DNA from 2 places in the Clostridium sp. HCS.1 genome. Region 2 is predicted to be linked to the other one. Evidence: a T-box and tRNA genes for the amino acid it is inferred to sense, from the RefSeq annotation. Region 2 holds a T-box; the other holds one or more tRNA genes.
The links. A T-box is a leader RNA that pairs with one kind of tRNA and senses whether it is charged. The one in region 2 lies ahead of tyrS (tyrosine--tRNA ligase), so its partner is inferred to be a tRNA-Tyr.

Region 1 (9,944 bases), 730 kb from region 2:
AAACAGTAGAATTATTTGTTTGTTTATAAATATATTATACTATCAGTAACCGTTTTTATCAATAACATTATCCATAATTTTCAGAATGTTAACTTTTTTTATACAAAGTAAAAAAAATTAGCCATTAGTTACACTAATAGCTAATTACCGCAAAAATAGCTGACCTGGATTTTGACCCCACACTCGCCTACTGGAGCTTTTGCTACTAGGAATTAACCCCTCACTACTAACCCTCTCAATTGCTTGGTAGGACTTACTTCTACACCGCACCATGCTCACTTAAAATTTTTCTAAGCTTACGTGGATCGTTTTGCCTGCGACTGGCATCGACTTTCATCCACAGACCTATCTTTACTCTATTATTATATATAACTTTTAGCAACTGTCAACATTTTTATTGAAAGTGCTCCGTTTTCTTTAAGTAACTTTTCACATTCATATAGGGTTGCCCCTGTTGTCATAACATCATCAATAAGTAATAATTTTTTATTTTTGATGTTTTTATCAGTTTTTAATTTAAATGCTCCTTTTATATTTTTGCATCTCTCTTCTTTTGATAATAGCTTTTGTTCTTTAACATTTTTATTTTTTATTACATCATTACATATACTAATATCTAAATTTTTATTTATCTCTTTAGCTAAATATTCACATTGATTAAATCCTCTATTTTTTATTGCTTTTTTGCTACTTGGTATATATACTATATAATCTATATCTATTTGATTTTCTATAATCATATCACATAAAAAATCTACTAATATTGAACCTGCAACAAAATTTTTATTATATTTAAATTCTAATATAAGTTTTTTTAGTACTCCATTGTAGTATCCATATGAAAGAACTCCATTAAATTCTTTTACCCTTTTTATCTTACTTTTGCATAATGGACATATACCTACAAATTCACTTTGGCAAATTATGCAACTATTCTTAGGTGGATAGATAATATCTAACAATTCATCCTTTAATGAAATCAGTATTTTAGTAATCCGTTTTCCCATATATTCTTATTATATCTCCTCGTTATATCTTTAGCTAAATCCATATCTTTAGATATATCCCTAGCTACTAATAACACTTCCCCTATGCTTTTATCCTTAGTATTGTTTCCTACATCTGCACAGAAATATAGTATTTTTTTATAATTATAAAAAGCTTCATCTGCAAACAATACAACTATATCTATACCTTCTGTTTTCATTGAATATTCTCTTATATAATTAGTAATAATAAATGTACTTTTATTTTTATTAATATAAGTACTATCTATTTCTCTTGTGGAATCTTCCTTTAGAAATTTAATTACATTAACATCCTTTATTTTTATTTCTTTAGTATAGTAATTATAAACTTTGTTAATTCTATCTTCAGTAGGAACATAAATTATTACCTTCCTTTTATTATTTTTAAACCACATTAAGTAATCATATAATGTGTATGGGATATCTTCATCAAGCTTTACTCTAGTTGTTATTATTCTTGGTTCTGCAAAGACTTTTTTTCTAATTAAATCTCCTATTTCAAAGGAGTTTCCCATATTTATAACTTTATCTACTGAATATGATATTATCCTTTTAGCATAAATATATAAGTACTCTATCCCAGATCTGATTTCTTCTTTTGAAATTGTGGAGTAAGCACTTATATCATCTATAATACAAATATCATAGTAATTTCTTATATTTTTTATATTTTTAGAATTAATAAAAACTAAGTCTTCAGAGCCATCCAATTCTTTATTGCATGAATACTTAAAACTTGATTTTTCTTTCTTTAATTCTCTTAATATTTCCTCATTGCATTGTTCTCCATTCCATACATACAAAATCTTTTTATTTTCTTCAATTAACAGCTTAATTATATTAAGAAAAATTAATGTTGTATTGTATGGATTTGTTATTATATTTAAAATTTTTGTTTGCTTATTATACCACTTATTTATTTTAGATACACAATTATTAAACTCTTTAACGTTAATTAATATATTATCTACCATTTAAATTCTCCTACTCAGTGAATATTTCATTACTGGTAATATCTAAAATTCTATTTTTTAGAGATGAATATCTACTTACGCTCTTATCATTAGTAATCATATATTGAAGTGCCTTTGGAACTCCAACAACTACAACTAGTTCCTTTGCTCTCGTAATTGCAGTATAAAGCAAATTTTTATTCATAAGTAATGGCGAGCCCATAAATGCTGGAGTAATAATAACTTTAAATTCACTTCCTTGACTTTTATGAATAGTTATTGCATATGCTAGCTCTAATTCATCTAAATATATATAATCATAAATAACTTTTCTTTCATCATCAAAGATTACAGTTAGAGTTTTTTCTTCATCATTAATACTTTCTATAAAACCCATATCTCCATTAAATACGCCTACACCTTCATTATCTCCATATCCGTTTATTCTAACCCACTTCAAAGAATAATTATTTTTAATTTGCATTACTTTATCACCTTCTCTAAAGGTAACTTCTTTTAAATCTTTTTCTCTTTTACTTGGTGATTTTGGATTTAATACATTTTGTAGTTCGTTATTCAAATTTTGTACTCCTAGAATTCCTTTTCTAGTAGGAGTTAATATTTGAATATCTCTATATTTATCCCAACTAGTATTGAATTTAGGAAGCCTTCTATTTATTAAATCTATTATTGTCCTAAGTATTTCATTAACATCTTCCTTGTTCTCAAAGAAAAAATCTCCATCTTTTCTATTTAAAATTGGCATTTCTCCATTATTAATTTTATGTGCATTAGTTACTATTAAGCTTTCTTTTCCTTGCCTAAATATATCCTTTAGTCTTACTACTTTTATAAACTTACTTTCAATTAAATCCTTTAATACATTTCCAGCACCTACAGAAGGAAGCTGATCTACGTCGCCAGCTATAATTAATCTAGTTCCTAATTTTATAGCCTTGAGTAAGCTATTCATAAGCATTACATCTATCATAGATGCTTCATCTATAATAATTACATCTGCTTCTAAGGGTTCACTTTCACTTAGCTTATAATAAGACTTTCCTTCATCACTAACACCCATTTCAAGTAATCTATGTATTGTTTTTGCTTCTCTTCCAGTAGACTCACTCATTCTTTTGGCTGCTCTTCCAGTTGGTGCTCCTAATACTACCTTCATATTGTTATTTTCATAGATTTCAATTATAGCTTTTATTATGGTAGTCTTACCTGTTCCAGGACCTCCTGTAATTATTTCTATTCCATTATCAAAAGCTCCTACTATTGCTTCTCTTTGTGAAGGTGCAAAATTTATATTATATTTTTTTTCGAAAACTCCAATTTCAAACTCAATATCTGAGTTAATACTTCTAAAGTTCTCCATACTCAAAGTTATTATTCTATTGGTTACACCTAATTCACAATAATAATATGGTAATGCAAAAACCGAATCCTTTCCCTCTATTTTCTCAACTTTTATTTTTGAATCTAAAGATAAATTATATAAACTCTCCTCTACCATTTCAGGTGTAGCTCCTAATATTTTGCTTGATTCCCTTATTAGCTCATCCTTTGGCATAAATGTGTTACCTGCGGCAGAAAACTGATTTAATATATATCTAATCCCGCTTTGAATTCTAAAAGGTGAACTTGCTTCAATTCCTATACTCTTTGCTATTCTATCTGCAGTTATAAATCCAATACCACTAATTTCATCTGAAAGAATATATGGATTTTCTAAAATTATCTCTTTAGCATTTGCTCCAAAGGTTTTATGAATTTTTATACATTGATTTGTACTCATTCCATGACCTTGGAAGAATATAACTATATCTTTTAAATCTCTTTGTTCTAAATAAGATTCCTTAATAATCTCAAACTTTTTTGCCCCTATTCCTTCTACTAATTTTATTTTATCGATATCTGTATCTAAAACTTCTAAAGTTTTTTCCTTAAATTTTTCAACTAATCTTTTAGCTGTAATTGGGCCTATTCCTCTTATAATTCCTGTAGATAAATATCTTTCTATTCCCTTTGTAGAATTAGGAAGTATTTCTTCATATTCCTCTATATTAAATTGTCGTCCAAATTGCTTATGAACAACCCATTGACCTTTTAATTTAACATGTTGACCTTCTTTTATAAAAGGAACTACTCCCACTGCATTTATTATTTCCTTTTCAGTTCTAATCTTACTTACTACATATCCAGTGTCATCACTTTTAAATACAATAGATTCCACTATTCCATTTATACAATCTTCCATGTTACATTCTCCAAATCTAAATATTTTTTGTTTATACTATTTTTATTATATAATATATCTCTAATAATACATAATAAAGATTATTTATTTTTAAGAATATTGTTTCAATATGGTATAATAATTATATGTTAGGAAGTATGGAGGTGTTTATATGATTATTAAAAATTGTAATATCATATATCTTGACAAGATAGAAAATGGTTCTGTCTTAATTGAAAATGGAAAAATAAAAGAAATTAATCCAAGTAATTATGATGATGAGGAAGTAATAGATGCCAATGGTTTATATTTATCACCAGGATTTATAGATGTTCATATTCATGGTGCAGGTGGCCATGATACTATGGATGGAACCTTTGAAGCAATTAATGAAATTTCCAAGGTAATAGTTAAACATGGTACTACATCCTTTACTCCAACTACTATGACTGTTGCTGTAGAAGATATTAGAAAGTCAATGAATGTAATAAAAGAAGCAAAGGAAAAAGGAACTGATGGAGCTATAGTATTAGGTGCTCATTTAGAAGGTCCATTTATTAGCCCAAAGGCTATAGGAGCCCAAAATCCTAATTACTTAATTCCACCAACATTAGAAAATTATAATGCAATGGTTGGAGATGCTGAAGATGCTGTAGTATCAATTACAATTGCACCAGAAATACCAGGTGCAAAAGAGTTAATTAAAGAATTATCTCAAAGAGGAGTAGTTTGTTCTATAGGGCATACTAAAGCTACTTATAACGAAGCTATGGAAGGAATAAAGTGTGGATGTGGTCACTCAACTCATCTTTTTAATGCTATGACACCTTTCGCTCATAGAGAACCTGGAGTTGTAGGAGCTATATTTGATAGTGATATAACAACAGAAACTATTTCAGATGGAATCCATGTGTCTTATCCATCACTTAGAATAGCTTACAAACAAAAAACTTCAGACAAAGTTCTTTTAGTTACAGATGCTATGATGGCTTGTGCAATGCCTGATGGAATGTATGCTTTAGGTGGTCAAGATGTTGTGGTTAAAGATGGTGCAGCAAGATTATTAAGCGGAAGCCTAGCAGGCTCAATTCTTACATTAGACAAGGCTGTTAAGAATGTATATAAAAACGTTGGTATGCCTCTATATGAAGCTGTAAAAATGGCTAGCTACAATCCTGCAAAACATTGTAAAGTTTCAGATAGAAAAGGTCTTATTAAAGAAGGATATGACGCTGATTTATTATTATTTGACGAAGATATCAACATTAAAAATGTAGTTGTTGGTGGAAAAGTTATAGTATAAAAAATTATTTAGATATATTTTTATAAATTCTAAAGAATAAAAACAAGGAGATAAATATTATAATAATTACTTTAGCAAAGGCTAGAGAACTTAAAATATAATATTTATCTCCTTTTTAATTAAAGTTTATAAACTCTTTATTAAGCTTAAAATTTTACATATATTTTTTTATTTCTTCTACTTTATTAAGGTTTTCCCATGGTAAATCTAAATCAATTCTACCAAAGTGTCCATAAGCAGCTGTTTGCTTATATATAGGTCTTCTTAGCTCTAAATCTCTAATTATAGCACCTGGTCTTAAATCAAATACCTTTTCTACTATAGCTACTATTTCTTCTTCAGATTTTTTGCCTGTACCAAAAGTTTCAATTTCTATTGATACCGGCTTAGCAACTCCAATAGCATAAGCTAATTGAATTTCTAATTTATCAGCAATTCCTGCTGCAACTAAATTTTTAGCTACCCATCTTGCTGCATAAGCTGCTGATCTGTCAACTTTAGTTGGATCTTTACCTGAAAAAGCACCGCCACCGTGTCTTCCATATCCACCATAAGTATCAACAATTATTTTTCTTCCTGTTAAACCACTATCTCCTTGTGGTCCTCCAACAACAAATCTACCTGTTGGATTTATATAATATTTTGTTTTATCATCTAATAATTCAGCTGGAACTACAGCTTTTATTACATGCTCCATTAAGTCATTTCTAATTTGCTCTTGAGTAACTTCTTCGCTGTGTTGTGTTGATATTACAATGGCGTCTATTCTTATTACTTTATTATCATCATATTCAACAGTAACTTGAGTTTTTCCGTCTGGTCTTAAATATGATAAAGTACCATCTTTTCTAACTTCAGATAATCTTCTTGATAACCTGTGAGCCATAGCTATTGGTAATGGCATAAATTCTTCTGTTTCATTAGTTGCAAAACCAAACATCATACCTTGGTCTCCAGCTCCAACAGCTTCTACTTCATCCTTTTCTCCTGCCCTAAATTCTAAGGCTTCATTAACACCCATTGCTATATCTCCTGATTGCTCATCAATAGATGTTAAAACTGAACATGTATCACAGTCAAATCCATATTTAGCTCTATCATATCCAATTTCTCTTACAGTTTCTCTTACTAGCTTTGGAATATCAACATAGCAATTAGTTGATATTTCTCCCATAACTAAAACCATTCCTGTAGTAACAGCTGTTTCACAGGCTACTCTTGCCATAGGATCTTGTGCTAAGATGCTATCTAAAACAGCATCGGATATTTGGTCACAAATTTTATCTGGATGTCCTTCTGTAACTGACTCTGATGTAAATAATCTTCTCATATTAATATCTCCTTTCATATTTTGATATTAATTCTAAAAATTTAGCTATATAATAAAAAAATCTCTTCGATAAGAAGAGATGTTAAAAATCATAACTTTTCTTATCTTGCAAATCAAATTGCTGGAATTGGCACCACACTCAAATACATGAAGTAGGTTGCCGGGTTTCATAGGGCCCTATCCCTCCACCTCTCTTGATAAGAACTAATATCAAATTTTACTTTTCAGATTATATCACTCTTACTATGAATAGTCAATATTTTCTGTAAAACATTTATTTTCTTATAATTTTTATTTATAAGCAAAAAAAGACAAGGTATACTAACATTGTCTTTGTGGTGGGGGAGGACGGATTCGAACCATCGAAACGAAACGTAACAGATTTACAGTCTGCCCCCTTTGGCCACTCGGGAACTCCCCCTTATTATGGAGCTGGCAATAGGAATCGAACCTACAACCTGCTGATTACAAGTCAGCTGCTCTACCGTTGAGCCATGCCAGCATATATGGTGGAAACAACAGGGATCGAACCTGTGACCCTCTGCTTGTAAGGCAGATGCTCTCCCAGCTGAGCTATGCTTCCATATAAAAATTAAATTAAAATGGTGGGGGAGGACGGATTCGAACCATCGAAACGAAACGTAACAGATTTACAGTCTGCCCCCTTTGGCCACTCGGGAACTCCCCCATTTTATGGAGCTGGCAATAGGAATCGAACCTACAACCTGCTGATTACAAGTCAGCTGCTCTACCGTTGAGCCATGCCAGCATATTCAAATAAATTTAATGGTGGGGGAGGACGGATTCGAACCATCGAAACGAAACGTAACAGATTTACAGTCTGCCCCCTTTGGCCACTCGGGAACTCCCCCATAAAATTTATTTAATTAATTTCAGTCATTTGATTTTACTCGCTCGACTGACAATGACTAGTATATATTTATTATTTATTAATTTCAAGTGTAATATTTGTTCATTAAACGAAATTATAACTATTTTATTCTATTTTTCTTTCATTTTCTCCTATTTAATGCTAATATCTTTTTAAAATTATATTTTTAGCATTTTTATTTATTAAATTTAAATTTAGTCCAAAATACTGGAATTTATAGAGTTTTCTAATATATTTTTAAATATTTCATAGTCAGATGTAGGCATTCTTTTTTTAGCTAATTCTACACCTTTATTAATTTTTTCATTATTATCTTTATCTGAAAAATAGTTGTTAATTTTAATAAAATCTAAAACTGATAATTTTTTCATAATTACATTTAACTTTTCTTTTCTATCATTATCTAAATAATTAAATAAACTATTTGAAAAATTACTTTCCTTTAATAAAATAGTTTCTGTTTCTATTGAATTATTCTCTAAACTTTCCTTTGTATTCATATCATATTCATTTGTATCTTGGCTTAAAATATTATTACTTAAAACTTCTTCACTTTTTAACGGCTCCCAAATAAGTAAAAAATAAATAGGTATACTTGCACCTAATATAATAGTAAATATGTATAGTATTAATTTTTTCATATAATTCACCACCTTCATTTAATTACTCTCCTATTTATATTTTTTTATACATTTAATTATATTTTTATTATCTTAAACATATATTGGTATAATCGGGGGGTGAATTCTAGTGAAGCATAAAGTACATTATGATGATCATAATTCCTTCATTGAGATTGCTAATAAAATAAAAAAATATATGAATGAAAATACAGTAATAATTTGTGTAGGTACAGATAAATGCATTGGTGATTCCCTTGGTCCACTAGTAGGTAGCATTTTAATAGAAAAGAACTTCCTATTACCAGTTTTCGGAACACTACAATCTCCTATTCATGCTTTAAATATTGAAGAAAAATTAAATTATATTAATAAACTTCATCCAAACTCACTAATTATCGGAATAGATGCTTGCCTAGGAGAAGAAAATTCTATAGGTGAAATTCATATTCGTGATTATCCAATTCACCCAGGAAAGGGAGTTGGAAAATCACTACCAGAGGTTGGGGATATTTCAATAATAGGTATCGTAGATTCTAGTGACAGTGCTGCATTTTTTACTAGTAGAAGCATTAGATTATATTTAATCATGGAAATGGCTAAAGTAATATCAAATGCTATTATATCATCTTACTCTCTATAGAATTTAATATAAATAAAAAGGGAGCTCTTTAAGCTCCTTTTAAATTATGTAGAAATTACATTTATTCAATTAAACTGATTTCTTCATCATTTATATTAATATCTAACTTATCTAAATATCCTAAAACCTTACCTGTTCCTTCTGCCACTGCTTCAACAGAATTATTTGCAATTTCAACATTTACGCCAGTTTCAAGTTCTATTAATTTATCCAATCCGAATAATAAAGAACCCCCACCAGTCATTAAAATTCCTCTTTCAATTATATCAGAAGCAAGTTCAGGCGGTGTTTTTTCCAATACTGATTTAACACTCTCTACAATTAATGATACAGATTCCTTTAATGCTTCATTAATTTCATTAGATGTAATAGAAATTTCATCTGGTAATCCTGTGATTAAATTTCTACCTTTCATAGTTGTAGTTAATTTCCTTGAATCCTTTAATGCCGAACCAACAGTAACTTTTAATTCTTCTGCTGTTTTTTCACCTATCATTATCTTGTACTTATTTCTAACATATTTAATTATAGCTTCATCAAAAGAATCTCCAGCTACTTTAATAGATGCCCTTACAACTATTCCACCTAAGGATATTACAGCGATATCAGTAGTTCCTCCACCGATATCTACTACCATAGACCCATTAGGCTTAGTTATATCTAAACCTGCTCCAATAGCTGCTGCTAGTGGTTCTTCAATTAAATTAACCTTTTTTGCTCCTGAATTTCTTGCAGCATCAATTACTGCTCTTTTTTCCACTTCAGTTGCTTGAGATGGAACACATACTATTACCTTAGGAGCTGTAATCTTACTCTTTCCGTAAGCCTTTTTTATAAATTCCTTTAACATCTTTTCTGTTATTTCATAATCTGATATAACACCATCTTTTAATGGTCTTACTGCTACTATATTTCCAGGCGTTCTTCCTATCA
Region 2 (9,944 bases):
ATTTATTACCATTCAGTAGATATTCAATGGGGAAACCATGATATCTTATGGATGGGGGCTGCTGCTGGTTCAAGAGTATGCATGGCAAATGTTTTAAGAATTTCAGCAAGATATTCTAATTTAGATATAATCGAGGATATATATGGGATTAACATGTTACCTTTAGCTACCTTTGCCATGAAGTATTATCATGATGATCCTTGCAAGAACTTTATTCCAAAGGAATATGATAATAATTCAGAAATAGAGTTAATAGCTAAGATGCATAAAGCCATAACTATAATTCAATTTAAGCTTGAATATGAAGTTATAAGCAGAAATCCAGAGTTTAATATGGAACATAGATTGTTATTAAATAAAATAGATTTTGAAAAAGGGACTATTAAGATAAAAGATAAACTATATAATCTTAATGATAAAAGTTTTCCAACTATAGATAGAAATAATCCATTTAAACTTACTAGAGATGAGGAGATGTTAATTGAAAAAATTGAGTCCTCTTTTCTTAATAGTGAAAAGCTACAAAGGCATGCAGCTTTCTTATTTGAAAAGGGAACTATATACTTAAAATATAATGATAGTTTGTTATTTCATGGATGTATACCATTAAATTCTGATAAGTCTTTTGCCAGTATGAAAATACAAGGAAAGTATTACAAGGGCAAGGATCTTTTAGATAAATTTGAGATATTAGTAAGAGAAGGATACTTTAGCAAAAGAGATACTAAAGAAAAGGAATATGGAATGGATATAATGTGGTATCTTTGGACTGGATCTAAATCATCACTTTTTGGTAAGGAAGAAATGACAACTTTTGAGAGATATTTTATAGATGATAAGAATACTCATATAGAGCATAAGAATGCTTATTATAAATGGAGAGATGAGGAAGAAGTATGTAATAATATTTTAAGGGAATTTGGCATTGAATCAAAGGAAGGCAGAATAATAAATGGACATGTTCCTGTGAAAAATAAAAATGGAGAAAGTCCAATTAAAGCTAATGGCAAGCTAATAGTAATAGATGGTGGATTTTCAAAAGCATATAGAAGTCATACAGGAATAGCAGGATACACTTTAATATATAATTCTTATGGATTACAGTTAGTAGCTCACGAGCCCTTTGATTCCACAGAAGAAGCTATTGTAAAAGAAAAGGATATATTATCTACAACTTTGGTAGTTGAGAAAAAGTTAGAAAGAAAGAGAGTAGTAGATACAGATATTGGACTAGATTTAAAAAATCAAATAAAGGATTTAAAAATGCTTCTTACAGCTTACAGAAAAGGATTAATTAAATAATTTAATAGATATTATATGAATTTATTTAGGATATCAAAAATGATATCCTATTATTTTTATTTTTTAATTTTTTTATGAAACTTAATGATTAGATTGTACGTCTAACATATGAAAAGATTAGTGCACTAATAATATGAAGGGAATAAGGAAGGGATATGGAAGTTGTTAGAAAGGTAAATGAAATTGGCTTTGGAATTGAAAAAGATATAAGAAAAGCTATCAAAGGAGATAGACAAGCTTTTACAAAAGTTATGAATTTAAATATAGATTATTTATACAAAATAGCTTTTATGCATTTGAAAAATGAAGAAAAAGCTTTAGAAGCTATACAAGAATGTTCTTATAGAGCTTTTCTAAATATAAAAAAAATAAATAATCCTCAATATTTTAAGAGTTGGATAACAAGAATATTGATAAATATTTGTATTGATGAAATTAGAAAAGACAAAAAAGTAATAGAGCTTAATTTAGATATTGAAAAAATCAATGAAGAAAGTGAAATTACTATTGAAGAAAAATTAGATTTATATAATGCAATTGATAAATTAAGTGTAGAATATAAAACTGTTGTTATACTAAAATATTTTAATGATTTATCACTTGAGGAGATTGGAGAAATAACTAATGTACCAATTAATACAGTAAAAACTCGTCTAAGTAGGGCTAGAAAGAAGCTTAAAAATTTATTGAAGGAGGAAGCATAATGTATAAAAAATCTTATGATAATATAAATATTCCAAGTAATATCTCATTATATGTAGAGGCGGGAATTAGAAAAGCTGAAAAAGAGAAAAAACTAAAAAAGAGAAAACTTATTATTAGTGTAGCTACATTAACACTAACTTTTCTAATAATTGGAGTAGCAAATTCAAATGTGATAGCAGAAGAAATACCTATATTAAGAGATATATTTAAAATATTAGAAAATAGCAATCTACAGGAAGCTCCTAAAAATAATTATTCTGATTATTCTAAAGAAGTAGGGATAACAAAAGAAAGTAATGGGATTAAAATAACAGTTCAAGAAGCAGTTTATGATGGAACCTCTATACTTGTATCTTATATAATTGAAAATACAGAAGGATTTCCATATAAAACTTATTCTTATCCACAAGATTATGTAGTTTTAGAAGATAATATTGTAGTTGGAGGAGAAAATTATGTTAAAGAGCCAATTACATGGATATATTTAGAAGCAGACGTTAGATTTAGTTTTAATCAAAATAATCAATTATTAATGTCAAGACATGCTCCTGAAGGAATGATGATAGATGATAATACATTTATAGGAATTCAAAGATATGAATTAAGTAATACTGATGATAAAGGAGAAATAGTAGAACCTATTCCAGATAATTTTGATTTAAATATTAATATTAATGCTATATATTTACCTCCAGAAATACAAAAATTTGATGAAAGTATACTTGAAAAGGACTATAGATATTTTGTAGAAGGAAACTGGAATTTTTCAATACCCTTAGAATTAGAAAAAAAATTAATCAAAACTTATGAAATCAATGAAGAAAAGGATGGGTTTTTACTAAAAAAAATTACTGAAACTCCATTTACATTAACTTTAGAAGTCATTCCACTAAGAGAAGAAAACCAAAAAGTAGTTAAAGATGAATTGGGAAGAGGTGGAAAGACAATGCAACTGCAATCCTTAGAAGTAATAGGTTCTGATGGAGTCGTTTATGGTAATACTATGCCTGGAGTAAGCTATAGTAATTTTAGTGATAATAATGAAATTGAAGGAACCATGTATTGTACAATAAGTAAACTTAATAAGGATATTGAAAATTATAAAGTTCAAGTAAAAGATTATACAAGAAATAGTAAAGAGGGCAATGATTCTAAAGAAGGACCTAAGATTATTGATTTTGAAGTGAAGGTAAAAAATACATTTGAATAAGTTTATTATGAACAAAAAACAATTGTAAAAATTTAATTATTAAATCTCTGTTCAATTAAATTGACAGAGATTTTTTAGTTTCCTAAATTGTAATTTTAAAGTAATTTAGTAGTAGTAATTTTAATATAGAATTATATTGTTATTACAAAATTTGGTTAAGAAGGTGGATGTATGGGGAAAGGAAGATTAAATAAAAAAATGCTTTTGATTATAATATTTATATTTGTACTTCTATTAGTTGTATTCTTAAGTTTCAAAAATTTATATAAAAAAGATATTTATGAAAATGAAGGCATGAATATGACAGAAGAAGAAAAAGAAATTGTAGATAAGGTTATAGCATTAGCAGAATCAAAAATTGGACTTCAATATGTCTGGGGTGGAAAAGGAGAAATAATGACAGAAGAAAGGTTAGATGAACTTATTAGTTACTATGGAGACAGTTATTACCCACTAAGTAGAGAAACTTATATAGGAAGCCAAGCTTTTGATTGCTCTGGATTAACATATTGGGCTTATAGAGAAGTAACAGGAGTAGAAATAGGTTATTCAACCTTTGATCAAGAGGACATTTTACAAGGATATGAAGTTGCTAAAGAAGATTTACAACCAGGGGATTTAGTTTATACTCCAGGACATGTAGTTCTATATAAGGGTAGAGGGAAAATGATTAATGCCTATAATAAATATGCTTACCCTATTGGAGGTGTAAAAGAAGAAAACTTATATTTAAGTGATGACAGTGTAATTTATAGACCTATTGATTATATAAATTCCTTAAATTAATTTTTATATTAGGGAACTTTTTTAGATACCTATTACTCTTAGGTATATAAGGTGGTAGCAAGTTAGGGGGAATATGATTGGAACTAGAAGTGAAAAAGGCTATAAATGGAGATAAAGAAGCCCTTTTATATTTAATACTTAAAGAAAAAGATAATTATTATAAGTTAGCCTATTTCTATATGAAAAATGAACATGATGCTTTAGACATACTTCAAGAAATGATAATAGTAGTATATAAAGAAATTCCAAAGTTGAAAAAGTTAAGTTCATTTTATATATGGAGTAAAAAAATTTTAGTTAATTTATGCAAGAAGGAATTATTTAAGAATAATAGATTTGAGGAAATAGATGAAGGTTTATCATTAGAAGAAGAGGGATTTAAAGAAGCTGAAAATAGAATATATTTAAAGACATTAATAGAAAATTTAAATGAAAATCAAAAAGAGGCAATAAAGCTTAAGTATTATTTAGATTATTCCTATGAAGAAATTGCAAATTTTTTGGAGATTCCCCTAGGAACAGTTAAGTCTAGAATTAATAAAGGACTTAATAAAATAAGAAAAAATATAGGTGGTGATATAAATGATAGACTTAGATAAGGAATTAAAAAATTTAAAAGAAGATAAGTTAAAGGCGCCACTAGAACTTGAAAATTTATTGAAAGAAGCTTTAGAGGGGGCTAAAATAGAAAAAAAGAAAAAGCTTAATTTAAATAATAAATACATTAAGGTTGCAATATTATTTATATCATTTATTCTTATTTTAAATATAAGTACAGTTTCAGCAATGATAAAGAAATTAATAGGATACGATGAATATTTTTCTTATTATAGTTATTTAAAAAAGCTTAATGATAGTGGAGAACTACAAGAGGTAAACAAGAATATAACTTTTAGTAATGGAAAAGAAATAACTATAGAAGCTATAGTTTATGATAATAAATATATTTCTATTTTTATGAAAGGAAATATAAAGTATATAGAAATATTTGTACCTACAGATGAACCACCAATAGAAGATAATGATATAGGGAAAAATTCTAATATGGAAATTCTCCATGGAGAAGCTGCTGGAGTTATAGGTATAGCTGGGCAAAATGATAATAATGGAGATGCTTTAATTTTAGAAAGGTTTAAAATAGGAGAAAACAGAGAAACTTTCACTTTAAGAATTACTGAAGACGGAGAAATTAAAGAAGTAAATATTAATATTGATGAATCTAAAATAGTTAAAGTGAAAAATATAAAGCCTAAGGATAATGAAATAGAAATAGATGGAGTAAAATTTATTGTAAATAATTTAAGGGTTAGTCCACTGGCTATAAACTTAGACTATTCACTTGTTTCAGATGATATTGAAAAAGTTAAAGCTATTCAATTAAACAATGGTGATTTCTTTAGTGAGGGAATATATTTTATGCCTCATATTGAAGGCAGAAATATAGAAAGAATGGGAGTAGTTTCATTTGATGAAAAAGAAGTATTAGATAATGGAATTAGACTAATAGAAAATTTTGTGCTTAATGATTTAGCTATAGATAAGTTTAATAATGTAAAAATAATAATACAAAGAGCAAATTTTAGTGAAAGCTTAAATTTAGATATGAAAAGTAATATAAATGACATTAAGATAAATGATAATCTATTTATTGAAGAATTAAAATATAATGAAAGAAAGAAAACTGTAGATATCGCTTATTGGAGTAAGTATAAGAAGAAATGGTCTTATAAATATTTATATTATGAAATACTCCCTTATGATGGATATTTTTCATATGAACCTTCAGCTCATAAAAGTAATATAAAAGATTATCTAGGTAGTGATTATAGAAAATATGAATTTATGAGAAGGCAGCTATATATTGGAGAAGATAAAAAGTTCTTTATTGTAAATGATAAGGCCTTAGATGTTAGTGAAAAAGATAGAACTATAAAATTAAATATTGATTATTAATAAAAGATATTGACAATATTTGAAAGAAGTTCTATAATCCATAGTAATAAATAAGCATAACTAAGAATTATTTATATAATTCGGAGTATAAGATAATAAAAAGCTATGATAAGAAGAAGTAGTAATTAGAAAGGCTTACAGAAAGTTACCGGTTGATGAGAGGTGCAAGAAAAGCTAATTACGAATACATCTTTGAGCTTCACACCAAATGGTGCTTTGCACCTAGTAGGCTGTGACGTATTCCTTGCACACGTTATAGTGCTAGAGTATTACCTAGTTTAATCTAGAGTACTCGAAAAGGTAGACAATGTGAGTTGTCTATGAACTTAGGTGGTAACACGAAGATTTATCTCTCGTCCTTTGATATAAGGGACGGGAGTTTTTATTTTCCCACAAGTTCTAAATTATTAAAAGGCTTTAATACTTATCCTTATAGAGCTTGCTTATATTAAAAAATATAAGAGGAGTGTAAAAGATATGAAAACAGTAGAGGAACAACTAAAAATTATTAAAAAAGGAGTAGAATTAATAGTTAGTGAAGAAGAACTTAGATTAAAACTTGAGAAATCAATAAAAAATAATAAGCCATTAACTATTAAGCTAGGACTGGACCCAAGTGCACCAGATATACATCTAGGTCATGCTGTTGTTTTAAGAAAAATTAAGCAAATGCAAGATTTAGGGCACAAAGCAGTTATAGTAATAGGTGATTTTACTGGAAAAATTGGAGATCCTACAGGAAAGGCAAAGGGAAGAAAAGCATTAACTGAAGATGAAGTCTTAAAAAATGCTGAAACCTATAAAAATCAAATTTTTAAAGTCTTAGATAAGGATAAAACAGAGGTTAAATTTAATAGTACTTGGCTTTCAAAATTGAATTTTGATGACGTATTAAAGCTAGCAGCAACAACAACTGTAGCTAGAATGTTAGAAAGAGATGATTTTCAAAAAAGATACAATAATAATGTTCCAATAGGAATTCATGAATTCTTTTACCCACTAATGCAAGCTTACGATTCAGTAGCCTTAGAAGCTGATATAGAGCTTGGAGGAACTGATCAAACCTTTAATATATTAATGGGGAGAACCTTACAAAAGACAAGGGGGCAAGAACAACAAATTGCAATGTTTATGCCAATATTAGAAGGTTTAGATGGTATTGAAAAAATGAGTAAAAGTTTAGGAAATTACATTGGAGTTAATGAACCAGCAAATGTGATGTTTAAAAAGGTTATGGAAGTTCCTGATAGCTTAATAATAAAATACTTTGAGCTAGCAACAGATGAACATCCTGATAAAATAGAAGAAATAAAGGAAAGACTTAATAATGGAGAGAATCCTAGGGATATTAAGCTTGAATTAGCAAGAATAATAACTGCTTTATACCATTCAAAAGAAGAATTAGAAGAGGCAATAGATTTCTATAATACAGCCTTTTCAAAAAAAGAAATACCAGATAATATTCCAAATTTAAATTTTAGTGGTAGTACATTAAGAGATATTCTTGATGATTTAATAAAGGAAAACTTTGTTCCTAGTAAAAAGGAATTCAATAGATTATTAGCTCAAGGCGGAATTAAGTTAAATGGTGAAAAAATACAAGATTTAGATATAAATATTAAAAATAATGATGTATTGAAAATAGGAAAGAAAAAGTTTCTTAGACTAATATTTTCAGAAAATAATTAAATAATAAATATAAAAATAAACTTGATTATTTATAAATAAAAAAACTACACTCTTCATATAATTATATGACTATAGGTCAATATAATTATATGAAGAGTGTAGTATAAAAGTTTTATAGTAGTGTTAAAAATTATTACAATATTTATTTAGTAGAAAAACCCTGATTTTCTAAGGAATCTTTAAAAGTAGGATAGTAGTTATTCATATATAAAGCAGATGTTAAAGAACTCCAATTTTTTTCTTTTTCATATCTACCAATTTCTTTTAAATATTCAGCCATTACCTCATCATAAGGATCTATTGAAGCTTCAACAGCTTTTCTATCATATTTATCTAAATGCCTAAAACTATCAAAAGATATTCTTGGCTTTTTATGTGAATTATTAGCAGGATGACCAACTACTAATCCAACTAATGGGAAAGTATATTTTGGAAGTTCTAAAAGCTTAATAACTTCTTCAGGATTTCTTCTTATTCCACCTATTGGAACAACACCAAGTCCAAGGGATTCAGCAGCTATTGTAGCAGCACCTAAAGCTATACCAACATCTACAGAACCAACTCCAATACCTTCTACATATTCATTAATTTTTTGCTCAACATTATTTTTCTTAGCAGCAAGGTATGTTCTATAAAAATCCATTACAAAAACAAGAAATACTGGTGCTTCTGCAACATAACGTTGATTTCCAGTAAGCTCTGCTAATTTCTCTCTTTTAGATTTATCTCTAACTACAATTACAGATGTTTGTTGACCATTTATAGAGTTTGGCATAGCCTGAGCAGATTTTACTATTTCATCAATTATATCATTTGAAACATCTTTATCTAAATATTGTCTTATTGATCTATGATTTTGAATTATTTCTATTGTGTTATTCATTTATATCTCACCTTCATTTTTATATTCTCTTCTTATTAAGGAATTATAGTCTTATTAAGAATGAAAATCAATAGCTTTAAATTTAATTTAATGCAATTTAATTTTAATAATACATTTTATTAAGATATTATAAAAATAGATACTTATAAAAAAAGTACTTCAAATTAGATAATCTAAAATAAAGTACTTTTATATTTTAAGTATCATAACAATAGTAGGTAAACTCATATTTATATAAAGAAAGTTATTAATTAATATGTAGAGGTGCAACATATAATTAAAAAATATGAGAAGTTATTGTATCACTTATTGTGAGATAGCTTTGATCTTTTAGTAAATTTTTTACCATTAGAATGTGAGCCTTTCTTTTTACCATTTTCAATTCCTATTTCTGCTCCAGATTCAGAATACATTTTCCTAAGCTCAGCATTAGATTTAGGACGATCCTTTTGCCTATTCTTATTGTTATCCATATTAAATTACCTCCTATATAAATTATCTCTATTAGTTTTTCCACAAAAAAATAAAAAATAATATATAAATAGAGGCTTTCAAGGTATCTATTTATATATTAGTAAAGAATAATATTTTTTAGAGGTAATAGTAATTAAATGCAAGAAAATGGTATAATGTATGTAAGAAAATAAAAAATAATATTTATTGGAGGATAGTAAGATGTTTAGACCTATTTAACAATTACCTAAGATAGTTTTTATAACCTTTTTAAAAGGTTTATTTGTGGTGTCTTAGGAGGGATTGTTAAATTGAATAAAAGAATAAACATTTATTTATTAAATATTATTATATTTTTGCAAGGATTGATATTTTATGCTCCAATTGCAACTATATATAGAGAAAATAGAGGAGTATCTATATCACAAATATTTTTAATAGAATCTATTTATATGGTATTAATTATATTATTAGAAATTCCTTGGGGAAGGTTTGCTGATAAATTTGGATATAAGAGAACCTTGATATTAGCTAATTTTATCTTTTTTATTTCTAAAATAATTTTTTTCAAAGCAGATTCATTTTTTATGTTTTTTATTGAAAGATTGCTATTAGCTATTTCAATATCAGGTTTATCAGGATGTGACTCTGCCTTATTATTTCTTTCATTAGATGAAAAAGATAATAGTGAAAGAGCTTTTGCAAGATATGATTTCTTTTCAAATTTAGGTTTTCTATTAGGTTCAATCTTATCTACATTTATTATTAATGTATCTATGGATTTGGCAGCATTTTATACAATAATACCTTATGGAGTTGCTTTTTTATTATCTTTTCTCTTAAAAGATGTTAAGGGAAAATCTTTAGAAAGCGTAGGAATAATCAAAAATTTGAAATGCATTTTACAAAAAAGAAATATATTGATATTTGTAATTGCCATAGCCTTAGTAACTGAAGTTGTTC

Region 1: it has a tRNA-Tyr gene. The T-box ahead of tyrS (tyrosine--tRNA ligase) is inferred to sense a tRNA for this amino acid. The anticodon was not compared.

The regions. Positions count from the first base shown of each region.
Region 1 is NZ_CP170704.1:3,318,751-3,328,694, forward strand. Features, by position in the region: gene ACFYH6_RS15875 (ComF family protein) at 363-1,007, opposite strand; gene ACFYH6_RS15880 (hypothetical protein) at 980-2,002, opposite strand; gene ACFYH6_RS15885 (ATP-dependent RecD-like DNA helicase) at 2,013-4,244, opposite strand; gene nagA (N-acetylglucosamine-6-phosphate deacetylase) at 4,396-5,526, shown strand; gene metK (methionine adenosyltransferase) at 5,681-6,856, opposite strand; SAM riboswitch class I at 6,955-7,060, opposite strand; tRNA gene ACFYH6_RS15900 (tRNA-Tyr) at 7,193-7,277, opposite strand; tRNA gene ACFYH6_RS15905 (tRNA-Thr) at 7,284-7,358, opposite strand; tRNA gene ACFYH6_RS15910 (tRNA-Val) at 7,364-7,439, opposite strand; tRNA gene ACFYH6_RS15915 (tRNA-Tyr) at 7,460-7,544, opposite strand; tRNA gene ACFYH6_RS15920 (tRNA-Thr) at 7,551-7,625, opposite strand; tRNA gene ACFYH6_RS15925 (tRNA-Tyr) at 7,644-7,728, opposite strand; gene ACFYH6_RS15930 (hypothetical protein) at 7,943-8,389, opposite strand; gene yyaC (spore protease YyaC) at 8,499-9,011, shown strand; gene mreB (rod shape-determining protein MreB) at 9,073-9,944, opposite strand, start outside.
Region 2 is NZ_CP170704.1:2,590,591-2,600,534, reverse strand. Features, by position in the region: gene ACFYH6_RS12415 (fructose-1,6-bisphosphatase) at 1-1,302, shown strand, start outside; gene ACFYH6_RS12410 (sigma-70 family RNA polymerase sigma factor) at 1,458-2,006, shown strand; gene ACFYH6_RS12405 (DUF4179 domain-containing protein) at 2,006-3,217, shown strand; gene ACFYH6_RS12400 (C40 family peptidase) at 3,389-4,003, shown strand; gene ACFYH6_RS12395 (RNA polymerase sigma factor) at 4,081-4,602, shown strand; gene ACFYH6_RS12390 (DUF4179 domain-containing protein) at 4,586-5,956, shown strand; T-box leader at 6,053-6,320, shown strand; gene tyrS (tyrosine--tRNA ligase) at 6,434-7,645, shown strand; gene ACFYH6_RS12380 (NADPH-dependent oxidoreductase) at 7,788-8,528, opposite strand; gene ACFYH6_RS12375 (hypothetical protein) at 8,831-9,001, opposite strand; gene ACFYH6_RS12370 (MFS transporter) at 9,293-9,944, shown strand, end outside.